4 regions of the Methylotenera mobilis JLW8 genome follow, and region 2 is predicted to be linked to each of the others. Evidence: predicted binding sites of a transcription regulator. Region 2 holds the regulator's gene; each other region holds the start of a gene.

Region 1 (3,186 bases), 540 kb from region 2:
ACTAACGGCCCAAGTGCTACTATCGGTGAAATTTTGGAAGTTAACTTACCACGCCCAAGAGCACGTCTGGCATTGGCAGAAGATAAAGAATACAACCATTTACGCAGTGAAGTATTGCGCTTCCTATATGAGCGCCATGCTAAAAAATCGGCATAACACTAGATATTTAAAGCATTAAAAACTAACTTTTAATTTAAAAGGGATTAACAACATGAAAACTAGAGCAACATTTAAGACGAATATGGTCATGGCTTGCACCGCGTTGGCATTGGCTGGCATGGCGCAAACAGCTTTTGCAGAAGATGAGGCTGCAGAGTACACCTTCTTGGACTCAATCAAAGAAGGTAAGCAAATGACTAACTTTCGTTTGCGCTACGAGAATGTGAATCAAGAAGCATATGCGAATGGTAAGAGGCTGGATACTGGGGAGGCATTTACTTTGCGCAGCTTGATTGGCTGGCAAACTGCCCCATACAAAAACTTCAGTATCGGTGCTCAAATTACAGATGTACATGAGTTTAACGATAGCTTTAACGACCGCAGATACAATACGCCAGAGCATAACAATGGCACAGCAAATGCGAGCTTGGATAAGGCGCGCTACCCGAATATCGTAGATCCTGGCTTTACCGACATTAATCAGTTGTATGTAGATTGGACCGGCATCAAAAACACTAAACTGCGTGTAGGCCGCCAACAGGTGAATCTAGACAACGTACGTTTTATCGGTGATATCGGTTTCAGACAAAACATGCAGGTGTTTGATGGTGTTTCTGTGATGAACAAGAGCATTTCTGATGTAGAGCTGTTCGCTGCGCACTTTGATAATGTGCGTCAAATCACCACTAAAGATCGCCGTGGCAATATTGAAATTGTAAATGCTAAATATCGAATTTCACCATCAGAGTCAGTGATTGGCTATGGCTACTTGGTCGATATGGAAAACTTGGCACAAAACGGTGGTAACCCGACTCAGGCTGGTACTGTAGCACAAGGTGGTAACGGCTTAGGTGGTAGTGCAGATATTCCAGCAAGTGGAACTAATTACAAACCATCTTTAACCGATGCTAGCAGTAAAACCTTTGGTTTGCGTTTAGATGGTGTGCGTCCAATCAACCCAGACTGGAAAGTGCTCTACACAGCAGAGTATGCCAAACAAACCGATTATCGTGGCGGCAGTTCATTAATTGATGCGTATTACTTCAAACTTGGTGGCGGTGCAGCTTACGGTGCATGGTCAGTGCGTTTTGATCACGAAAAACTCTCTAGCAACGATGGTAAATATGCATTCCAAACACCGCTAGGTACTAACCACTTATTCCAAGGTTGGGCTGATCAGTTCTTAACCACACCACGCCAAGGTATTGAAGATAGCTTTGTGACTGTGGCTGGTGCAATTGATAAAGTGAAACTTTATGCTGAGTACCACGTGTTCATGTCTGATGAGAAGTTCCAAACGGTAGGTACCAATAAGTTTGGTGATAAATACGGTACGGAGTTTGATGTAAGTGCAACCTATGCATTCAATAACAACCTGACCGGCAAGCTTGAGTATGCAAACTTTAGAGAAAGTGATGTATATGGCAATAATCTAAAAGGTGCTGCACGCAAAGGTGATAAAGAAATCATTTGGGCCACTGCGATGTACACATTCTAAGTATTGCACCAAAGTAGTAAATGTAGAATAAATGCACCATTATGGAATCCCATAATGGTGCATTAGCACTGTTAGAGAGCCTGCCTTAAAAAAGTGCCAATTGGCTATAAAAAATAAGTATTTGTTTTTAATGATAAAAATTATTTCATTAAAATGTGAAACTTGGCATGAATCCTGCCTATATGAGGGCAGGGTGACAATTTAGATTAATGATGGTGAAAACATGCAAAAGATGAAATTAGTAGTAGTTGGTAACGGTATGGCCGGGATGCGTACAGTGGAAGAGTTGCTGAAAATAGCACCCGATCTTTACGATATCACCGTGTTTGGTGATGAGCCTTACCCTAATTACAACCGCATTATGTTGTCTCCGGTGCTTGCAAACGAGCAAACGATTGATGACATCATTTTAAATACCAGAGAGTGGTATGCAGAGAACAATATCACCTTGCACACGAGTGCACGGGTGAACAAGATCGACCGTAAAAACCGTGTGGTTTATACAGAAGACGGCGTGAGTGCTAGTTATGATCGCCTATTAATTGCGACAGGCTCTAAGCCTTTTATGCCGCCAGTGCCTGGTAATGAGTTTGAAGGTGTGTTGGGCTACCGTGATATTAAAGATACCAACGACATGATTGAGGCTGCCAAAGTCTATAAACATGCAGTGGTGATCGGTGGTGGTCTATTAGGCCTAGAGGCTGCGAATGGCCTCAAGATTCAAGGTATGGATGTTACTGTAGTGCACAAGAATGAGTGGCTGTTAGAGCGTCAGTTAGATAAAACTGCGGGTGGCATGCTACAAAAAAACCTTGAAGCTAAAGGCTTGAATTTCTTATTGAAAAAGAATACAGAGCAGTTGGTTGGCGATGATAAAGGTCGCGTGAAAGCGGTAAGATTTAGTGATGGCCAAGAAATCCCGGCAGACTTAGTGGTCTGGGCGGTAGGTATCCGTCCAAATTATGCATTGGCAGAGTCAGCTGGCATTTACTGTAACAAAGGTATCGTGGTGAATGACACCATGCAAACTTATGACCCACGCGTATATTCAGTGGGCGAGTGCGTAGCGCACCGTGGTATTTCATACGGTTTGGTAGCACCATTGTTTGAAATGGCGAAAGTTTGTGCCACACACTTGGCTAACTTTGGTATTGGCCAATATAAAGGATCAGTGACATCAACAAAACTTAAAGTAACTGGCATTGATTTATTCAGTGCGGGTGACTTTATGGGCGGTGGTGACACAGAAGAAATTGTTTTGCACGACGCAGTTGGTGGGGTTTACAAAAAGCTCATCATCAAAAATGACAAAATCGTTGGTAGCGTGCTTTATGGGGATACCACGGATGGTTCGTGGTATTTTCAAATGCTTAGAGATGGCAAGGCGATCCATGAGATTCGCGACCACTTGATGTTTGGTCAAGATAGCCTTGGCAACACTGGTCACCAAGGCCAGGATAAAGCAGCAGCCATGACCAACGAAATGGAAGTGTGCGGCTGTAACGGTGTGTGTAAAGGCACCATCGTTA
Region 2 (3,186 bases):
TAAATAACGGAACGTTGTGCTGGTTGGCGGCAGCCAACAAGATATCCAGTACATTTTCACCATTAGCCACAATCACAGCGGCTAAATCGGTGGAAAATAAATTATTAATTGCACGTTCAGCATCTGCACTAGGCAAGCTGGTCAGATAATCCATCTCGGCACAGCCCAATACCTGCACCCGGTTAGGATGTACAAAATTAAGGTGTCCAATTAGAGCCAGAGATGGCTTGGTAACTGTTTCGCTAGTGAGAGTATTTGACCCGCCGTCGAGTCCTGCAACCCAATTTAATTTGAGTTTACGGCGGGTTTGTTTGAATAGCTCAGCGACGTTGAATTGAGCCATATTTAAGGTAACAAAAAAGAATTAAATACTAGAAAAACTCAGTCAATGTTTTGATGCTTTACCGCACCATTCGCTTTGTGATGATTGGTATTTTTCTCTTTATGTTTCACCACTTGACGGTCAAGCTTGTCGGTCAACATATCGATGGCACTATACATATTCTCATCTTGGCATTCTGCGTGTAAATCATTACCAGGCACATGCAGTGTAGCTTCAACCTTTTGAGCCAGCTTTTCGACACTCATGGTCACCTTGACATCGATCACATGATCAAAGTGATTGCTGATTTTAGTTAACTTACTGGTGACATAGTCACGTAAAGCGGGCGTAATTTCTAAATGATGACCTGTTAATTGTAAATTCATGACTTGCTCCTTTTGAAAATATTCCGCAAATATTAATTCTTAGAGGTTCGTGATTAAGACTTACAGAACAATTTCAGTTTACAACTTTTCATTCGCTCTGTGGCAAGGAATTCAACAATTTTTTACGTAGATTTCAACAATCAACTTATAAGGATTTTCTTAAGCTTGCTGGCGCGATATTCATAGACTCACGATACTTGGCAATCGTGCGCCGCGCGACCACAATACCCTGTTTAGCCAGCAAATCTGTAATCTGATTATCCGAGTATGGCTTCCTTGGATTTTCTTGATCCACCAACTGCTTAATCAGGGCGCGAATGGCGGTTGCCGAACAAGTGCCGCCAGCATCGGTCGCCACTGAACTGCCAAAAAAGTACTTAAGTTCAAAAATACCGCGCGGTGTCAGCATGTATTTATTGGTCGTCACGCGTGAAATTGTTGACTCGTGCAAATCAAGCTCATCGGCAATCTCTCTTAATACTAGCGGGCGCATGGCAACTTCACCATACTCCAGAAAGTTGCGCTGTCTATCTACAATCGCCTGCGATACACGCAAAATGGTAGAAAAACGCTGCTGGATATTCTTAATCATCCATTTGGCTTCCTGCATCTGACTTTGCAGGTACTGACTGGAACTATCACGATTGCGCTTCAAGATACCAGCGTACAGCTGGTTGATCTTCAGTTTAGGAATCACACTGTCATTTAAGCTGGCAATCCAAATGCCTTTGACCTTTTTCACAATCACTTCATGCTGGATATAGTGCTCTGAACCTATATGGCTAAAAGCACTGCCAGGGCGTGGATTTAAACTGGTAATTAGTTGCTGCACCTGCTTTAAGGTAGCCTCATCACAGCCTAGTTCTTTACGCAATTTCACAAAGTCACGCGAGGCTAACACTTGCAGATGGTGCTTAGCCACCAAATCAGCCATCGCCAAATGCGGTGTAGATTTCGGCAACACCGCAAGCTGCAGTAGCAAGCACTCACTTAAGCTGCGCGCACCTACGCCTGGTGGATCCAAATGCTGCACATGACGCAACGCTGTTTGCAACTCTATCGCATCTATCTCCAGCTCTTCTGGCATCAGCTCGGCAATTTCCTCCAGGCTTTGCTCCAAGTAACCATCATCATTAATGCTATCTACTAGCATCAACGCAAGCGATTGATCGCGCTCGGACAAGGGCATCAACTTTAACTGGGACAGCAAATGCTCACGCAAACTGGTCTGCAAAGTTTCCTGCGGCTTGAAGTCACTGTCATCATCCGCCGGCATGGTGTTTTCATCCCAACGGCTGCCGTTGGAAAACTCATCAAACTCATCATTAAACTCAGCCGAAAACGTGTCTGCGTAATCTGTGCTTGGCACATCAAAATCAGCCGTATCGGACACATCCGCAACACTTGCATTTGCAGACTCTGCGCCATTGAACTCACTCGCAGATTCCGCATACTCAGCATCAAAATTTTCAAACTCAGGCTTAGCCTCTGCAGACTCAGGGCTGGTAGCAGATAAGTCGGCTCCGTCAGCCACCGGCTCTACGGCGTTGCCGTACTCATCCTCGGTGTCGTCACCCCGTTCCAGCAGGGGATTAGTTTGCATCAGCACATCAATTTCTTGATTCAGCTCCAGCGTTGAAAGTTGCAACAGGCGAATCGCCTGCTGCAACTGCGGCGTCAGCGATAGATTCTGTGAAAACTTTAGTTGTAACCCTTGCTTCATAGGCGGAAATCTTTACCCAAATACACTTCACGTACGCTTTCATTGGCCACAATCTCACTTGGCACGCCTGAAGCAAACACATGGCCTTGATTCACAATATAAGCACGGTCGCAAATACCCAAAGTTTCACGCACGTTATGATCAGTAATCAGCACGCCAATATTGCGCGCACTTAAGAAGCGGATAATTTGCTGGATATCAATCACCGCAATCGGATCAATGCCAGCAAACGGCTCATCTAACAAAATAAAACTGGGGTCTGATGCCAAACAGCGTGCAATTTCTACACGGCGGCGCTCGCCACCAGACAGACTCACCGCGGCACTATCGCGGATATGCGTGATGTGCAACTCTTCCAGCAGCGATTCCAAACGGGCTGACATTTCGTCTTCAGGAATGTCCTGCAACTGCAGGATAGCGAGAATGTTTTCAGACACCGTCAATTTACGGAAAATGGAGGCTTCCTGCGGCAAATAGGACAAACCCATCCTAGCACGCATATGAATCGGCAAATGACTGAGCTCCGTGCCATCCAAGGCAATCCTACCGGCGTCCAGCGCCACCAAACCCACTATCATATAAAAACTGGTGGTTTTACCCGCGCCATTCGGGCCAAGCAGCCCGACCACCTCACCACTTTTAATCGTTAACGAGATGTCCTGCACTACCGTACGGGCACCGTAGGATTTACGCAAACTTTCTACAGTTAATTCGCTCATCTTTGTTCACTTATCATGGTTTACTTATCATGCAAT
Region 3 (3,186 bases), 130 kb from region 2:
TGCGGTATCACCTTTGTTTGGTACTGGTGCAGGCGCAGCTGCCGGAGCAACTTCTGTCGCAGCAGGTGCAACTGCAGCAGCAGCTGCTTCGGCAGCTGGCGCAACCGCGGTCGCGGCTTCAGCCACTGGCGCAGCATCTTCTGCGTATGTGTTACCTGTGAAGCCGAAACCCAACATGGTAACTAACGCAAACATCGAGAGTAGTTTCTTCATTATTGATCCCCTTATAGAGCTTCTACACCGGTTTCACCGGTACGAATGCGGTAGACTTCTTCTAGATTAAAGATAAAAATCTTACCGTCGCCAATCTTACCTGTAGCTGCAGATTTTTCAATCGCATCTACTACTTGGTCTAGCAACTCATCTTTAATCGCTACTTCTAGTTTAACTTTTGGTAAAAAATCTACTACGTACTCAGCGCCACGGTACAGCTCTGTGTGGCCTTTTTGGCGTCCAAAACCCTTCACTTCGGTTACAGTGATGCCCTGTACACCGATAATTGAAAGTGCCTCGCGCACTTCGTCAAGCTTAAAAGGCTTGATAATTGCGGATACAAATTTCATGTATGTCTCCTTTGGTTGTTAAGAACAATAACGGGCGCTACGCCCGTTATTTTACTGAAAAATTTAGAACGTACGACCGATAGTCACAACTACACGATCAGCACTTAAATCTTTAGCTTGTTTGCTGCCATTAAAGCTTGAGCCACCGTAGCCTTTGTTGCCCCAGTAACTACCATTGGTGTTGCCAACATAGTAAACGCCTGCATTCCAGCCTTCAGAGTTAGCAATCTTGAATGCTTTGCTTAAGCCAAGTTTGTAATCTGTGTAATCAGGATTGCCACTTTCATTTGTTGCAGATGGTTGTTGACCTGAACTTGATGTGTAGGTTTTGTTAAGTTCACCAGCAACATTCAAGTGACCAATGTGACCTACTAAGGTTAAGTCGTACCATGGTAATGGGTATGCTGCATTTAACTCTAAATAAGTTGTGCCGCTAGTGCCGCCATCCCAGCCAGTTTTCTTTTCCGCGCCGTACCAGTCACCTAATGTAACTGATGCTTTTGCACTTAGCCATTTGTATGACAAGCCGAAGTTAGCTTCATAGGTATCCCAGCGACCACCTTGTGGAGTTTGTTTAACACCTGGTGCCGTGTTGTATGTGTATTTGCTCCAGCTGCCGCCTGGATAGAAGTAGCCAATTGCACCTACAGAGTAGCCTAAGCCATCTACTGCTGGGATTGAACCATTGTAGCCAGCGTATGCATCTAACTCTACAGTGGCGTCAGGGAATGTGTTTGGTGTAACGCTTGAGCCCCATGCACCAGCATAAAAACCGCTTGAGTGAGCAACGTCTATACCGCCTTGAACAGCTGGTTTATGCCAAGATTGTGAAACACCACGTGCATAGTAGTCTGAAACAAAGCCAACGTTTGATGTTAATGACCAAGCAGATTCCGGTGCTTTGGCTGTTGTTTCTGCAGTTTCTTCTGTTGCCGATGCGAATGAAGGCAGGGCGAGTGTACTTAAAACAGCTAGTGTTAGTATTGATTTACGCATGCTATTAACTCCAAGTTAAAAAAGTGTTATCTAAAAAATCCACGATTTTGATTAAGCAATTGCCGTGCCAATAATAAAACTGTTTAAAATCAATATGATATTGAATCATTTGATTGTGGCGTTGATGTGATACTGGGAGATAATCTGCTAAACTAGACCTTATTACTAAGGAATTTAATATGTTAGATACACATAAAATTAACGAAATATCCAATAAAATCAAAGAGGTAATGGCAACGTCGCCGTTGTCGGATGTGGAGAAAAACCTGAATGCACTATTAAAGGGCGCATTCACCAAAATGGAGCTTGTGACGCGCGAGGAGTTCGAGGTGCAGGCTGAAGTGCTACGCAATACACGTGCAAAGCTTGATGCACTTGAGGCCAGGCTGGCTGAGCTAGAAGGAAAGTAAGCGAGATGAGCTTAGCCGTATTGTATAGTCGGGCGCTTACTGGCATGGATGCGCCAGAGGTAGTGGTAGAGGTGCACTTAGCCAATGGTTTGCCTAGCTTTACAATTGTAGGCTTGCCCGAGGCTGAGGTAAAAGAGAGTAAAGACCGCGTGCGTGCTGCCTTACAAACGGCACAGTTTGAGTTTCCGGCACGGCGTATCACGGTAAATTTAGCACCGGCTGACTTGCCCAAAGAGAGTGGGCGTTATGACTTGCCTATCGCACTCGGCATATTGGCAGCAAGTGGCCAGATTCCGGCAGCAGCTTTATCTCAATATGAGTTTGCGGGTGAGTTGGCGCTCACCGGTGAATTGCGCCCAGTGCGCGGTGCATTGGCCATGACTTATAAGTCTTACCAGAGTGGACGCGCCTTTATTTTGCCTACCGACAGTGCGCTAGAGGCGGCATTGGTGAGTGACGCTGTGATCTATCCGGCAAAAAACTTGCTAGAAGTGTGCGCACATTTAACTGGGCGCACCTTATTGGTGCAATTGGACGCACAATGTCAGGCGCAACCGATTGTTTATCCAGATTTTAGTGAGGTTAAGGGTCAGTCCGCACCTAAACGTGCCTTAGAGATTGCTGCGGCTGGTGGCCATAGTGTGATTATGAGCGGGCCGCCCGGCACTGGTAAGAGTATGCTGGCCAGCCGTTTTGTCGGCATACTACCAAGCATGGCAGAAGACGAAGCGCTTGAATCCGCTGCGCTACAGTCGCTCAATGGTCAATATAAAGTGGAACATTGGAAGCGGCGTCCATTCCGCTCTCCCCATCACACTGCCTCAGGCGTGGCATTGGTGGGTGGCGGTGGCGTGCCGCGACCAGGTGAGATTTCATTGGCACACCGCGGCGTTTTATTCTTAGATGAACTGCCGGAGTTTGACCGTAAAGTGCTGGAGGTGTTACGTGAGCCTTTGGAAAGCGGGCATATCACTATTTCGCGTGCGGCACGTCAGGCGGATTTCCCTGCACAGTTTCAGCTAATTGCCGCCATGAACCCCTGCCCTTGCGGTTATTTGGGGCATTTCAACAATAAATGCCGTTGCACGCCTGATCAGGTTGCGCGCTATAAAGGCAAAATATCCGGTCCGTTGCTGGATCGTATCGATCTGCATATAGAAGTAGCGGCATTAAAAGAGGATGAGCTGACGGCAGCTGCCGACGCGGAAGCCAGCGAT
Region 4 (3,186 bases), 540 kb from region 2:
CCGCGCAAACCCACTGCATTCAGCTTTAGCAGTACCAAGTCACGAATCATGGACTCAGGTAAATCCGTTAACTCACGCATCGGGAACGCGACATTATCAAACACGCTTAAATCGGTAAATAAAGCGCCATGCTGAAACAACATGCCCATGCTGCGGCGCAACTGATAAATACCATCACGCGTTTGCTCATGCACCACTTGCCCGTTAACACGCACTTCACCTTTCGTTGGCTTAACCTGACCACCAATCAAGCGCAGCAATGTGGTCTTACCACTACCGCTACCGCCCATAATGGCAACGACCTTCCCTTTGGGGAAAGTCATGTTAATCCCTTTGTGCAATATACGACCGCTGTACCCAAAGGAAAGGTTGTCAATTTCTACAATATTTGATGTCATTTAAAGCACAATTTTTCAGTTAATTTTCTTGCTTTTACCCAAGGTGCCATTTTAGAACAATTAAGATTCTACGCAAGCTGTAAAATTAACCTCGTAGCAACTTAACCAAACCGTTAGCCAATAAAAAAACCCACCGAAGTGGGTTTAAATAGGTCATGGTATAACTACTTAAAAAGATAAGCAAACATTATAGGTTGTAGCATCAGCAATAGTCGGAGTAGCAACATTACTAGTTACCCATCCACCAGCTGCCGTGGCGTATGTCCGCATCGAGCCAGTGGAAGTTTCCCCATCATCAAGCGCAGTGTCTAGTTGCTTAGCATACTTACCTAAAACAGCCGCGGAACAAATAACGTAAGATCCTGTTAGTCCCGCCGGGCCTGTAGATAGCGAATTAAAATTAGACACACTTTGCACACCTATTCTCCCACCATCTGCATTAGTTGGATAATAGCTCGCATCAGTGCCAGTGGTCGGCCCTGGAGCCAAGCCCGCCAATCGAACATGCTGCCAAAATATACCAGACTCAGTTGCAGGCGCAGTTCCGCCCGCACCTCCATCCCATGCTCCACTAATAACTCCATCCCCTGTACCAGTGGCAGCCTTAAGGGCAGTTGAGCCCACATGGGCTGTTGGATTTGCATCATCCCCAGGCAAAGCCCTGTATTTATCTTGATATCCGTAAATATAAACCTGGGTGTTCTTAAAATCACTAGCCATATTCTTAACTTTAGCACTATTAATAAGCTCTTGCCCTTTAAGTACGCCTCCAAGCAATAGGCCAATAATTACCAGCACAATTGCCAACTCAATTAGCGTAAAGCCTGCCTGTGTTCTTTTCATTTAATTCCCCGAACTGTGCGCAATCAATGCGCCAATTTAAACATGTAAGTTACAACACCAAGTTAAGTGTCAATTTTTAACTAGCAAATAACATACCAGCTATGATTGATTATATCCAACAGCAATTTGCTTGTATTCTACAAGATATAACATCCATTACGTACAAATTATTGTCAAAGATTGGACACTTGTGTTCAAATCCCGACGGTATGTTAATTTTGACAATATGTACACAACATAAAATATGCGCTCACTTTTTCAGCTTTACCGACTAACTCTTAACAATCACGATCGCCTGATGGCGCTACTGATGCTGTCACTACATGCACTGCTGATCTGGGGTGAGAATAGTCATTTACATACGGCATTACTGCTCTGCCACTACGGCGTCTTTTTGCTGTGGCAGCCCGTGATGCGCCAAAGCGACAAGCTCTCCTGGAAGATGGTCGGCATTGTGCTTATCGGTGCTTACCTCACCACTTTTCTGACCAACTGGTGGGTCACCGCATTCTGGATTGCAGGGTTATTCTCCCTGATTGGCGGGCGCATACTATCCAGCGAGGCTACACACTCAAAAGTGCCGAACATACTCGCCGCCTCATATCTGCTAGCCATCCTCTTACTCTGGGTGGTGCCTAAACTACTTAACGCAGACAATGATTTACTGGCCGCAGAACTACTCTTGGTCTACGTATTACCGATACTGCCGCTGACCATTTTATTTTTATCAGCAAAGAACATCAGCCTTACCTATACGCAAAATATTGACTTTTTTTACACACTACTCATCTTCTTACTGACCATTATTGTCATATTAAGCAGCTTTGCTATTGGCGTTGTCTGGCAAATTCATTATGTAAAGCTACTTATTTTCACAGTTTTTGGCCTAGCGACTACCTTAGTGGCAATTAGCTGGCTATGGAACCCTAGCGCGACTTTTTCTGGCCTAGAGCTGCTGATGTCGCGCTACCTATTAAGCATTGGCCTACCGTTTGAACAGTGGATTAGAAAAATTGCCGCATTTGCTGAACACGAAACCTCCGCCGAAGGTTTTTTACAAGCATCAATGCGCGAGTTAGTGGCATTAAATTGGGTAAGCGGGGTATCGTGGCGCTCTGAAAATATCCATCAGGAGATTGGTGAGCCCACACGCTTTATCTCTACTTTTAGCTTTCATCAACTGCACTTAACACTGTATTCGCGCTGGCAATTTACCCCAGCCATGTATCTGCACGTACAACTGCTTACACAAATTTTAGGCGAATTCTACGAAGCAAAGCGCCGCGAGGAAACAATCAGCCAGAATGCTTATATGCAAAGCTTGTATGAAACCGGCTCTCGGTTAACGCATGACATCAAGAATATTTTACAGTCATTAGGCACGCTGTCTGCTGCCGCGGAGCAGAGCAATCACGCAGCAGATGACGCAAGACTAGTTGACCTGATTAAGAAACAGCTACCAAGATTAAGTCAGCGCCTTGCAAGCACTCTGAACAAACTGGAAGAACCGGGCGTAGAGAAAAAGAACCAAGCTAAGGTAAGTCATTGGTGGAAGAGCTTCAAGCAAATCAACGCGCATCAGCAAGTGCAATTTGAAGCGCCTACAAATTTGCCAAAAACCGACATCGATCCCGACGTTTTAGATAGCGTGGTGGATAATCTGATACAGAATGCACTGGAGAAAGCCAAGCTGGAAACCAACATTAGCATCAATGTGGCTATTATGCCGTCTAATCACTTTTGCATAGAGGTTACCGACACCGGTTCAGCAGTACCAGATGAAGTCGCGGACAAACTCTTCAAAACCCACGTCAGCTCCAAAAGCGGCTTGGGTGTTGGCTTATATCATGCCGCACAGCAAGCGGAACATGCAGGCTATGCACTCAGCCTGATCGACAACATTGATGGTGAAGTAAGATTTAGACTAGAAAAAGTGCATTGATAC

What was found. Region 2 encodes sigma-54, which starts transcription at its own class of promoters, with help from an activator protein. Its sites were predicted from a motif close to TGGCACNNTTCCTGCT; they were not measured.
Region 1: the regulator sigma-54 is predicted to act here: its motif matches at 1,821-1,836, upstream of nirB (nitrite reductase large subunit NirB).
Region 3: the regulator sigma-54 is predicted to act here: its motif matches at 1,614-1,629, upstream of MMOL_RS11570 (TorF family putative porin).
Region 4: the regulator sigma-54 is predicted to act here: its motif matches at 1,324-1,339, upstream of MMOL_RS01520 (prepilin-type N-terminal cleavage/methylation domain-containing protein).

The regions. Positions count from the first base shown of each region.
Region 1 is NC_012968.1:1,802,488-1,805,673, reverse strand. It holds gene MMOL_RS08385 (ABC transporter ATP-binding protein) at 1-156, shown strand, start outside; gene MMOL_RS08380 (alginate export family protein) at 212-1,657, shown strand; gene nirB (nitrite reductase large subunit NirB) at 1,881-3,186, shown strand, end outside.
Region 2 is NC_012968.1:2,339,887-2,343,072, forward strand. It holds gene hprK (HPr(Ser) kinase/phosphatase) at 1-343, opposite strand, end outside; gene hpf (ribosome hibernation-promoting factor, HPF/YfiA family) at 382-708, opposite strand; gene MMOL_RS10945 (RNA polymerase factor sigma-54) at 854-2,431, opposite strand; gene lptB (LPS export ABC transporter ATP-binding protein) at 2,428-3,150, opposite strand.
Region 3 is NC_012968.1:2,473,235-2,476,420, reverse strand. It holds gene MMOL_RS11580 (ammonium transporter) at 1-213, opposite strand, end outside; gene MMOL_RS11575 (P-II family nitrogen regulator) at 225-563, opposite strand; gene MMOL_RS11570 (TorF family putative porin) at 627-1,559, opposite strand; gene MMOL_RS11565 (accessory factor UbiK family protein) at 1,739-1,969, shown strand; gene MMOL_RS11560 (YifB family Mg chelatase-like AAA ATPase) at 1,975-3,186, shown strand, end outside.
Region 4 is NC_012968.1:330,505-333,690, reverse strand. It holds gene MMOL_RS01525 (ABC transporter ATP-binding protein) at 1-398, opposite strand, end outside; gene MMOL_RS01520 (prepilin-type N-terminal cleavage/methylation domain-containing protein) at 567-1,241, opposite strand; gene MMOL_RS01515 (ATP-binding protein) at 1,486-3,183, shown strand.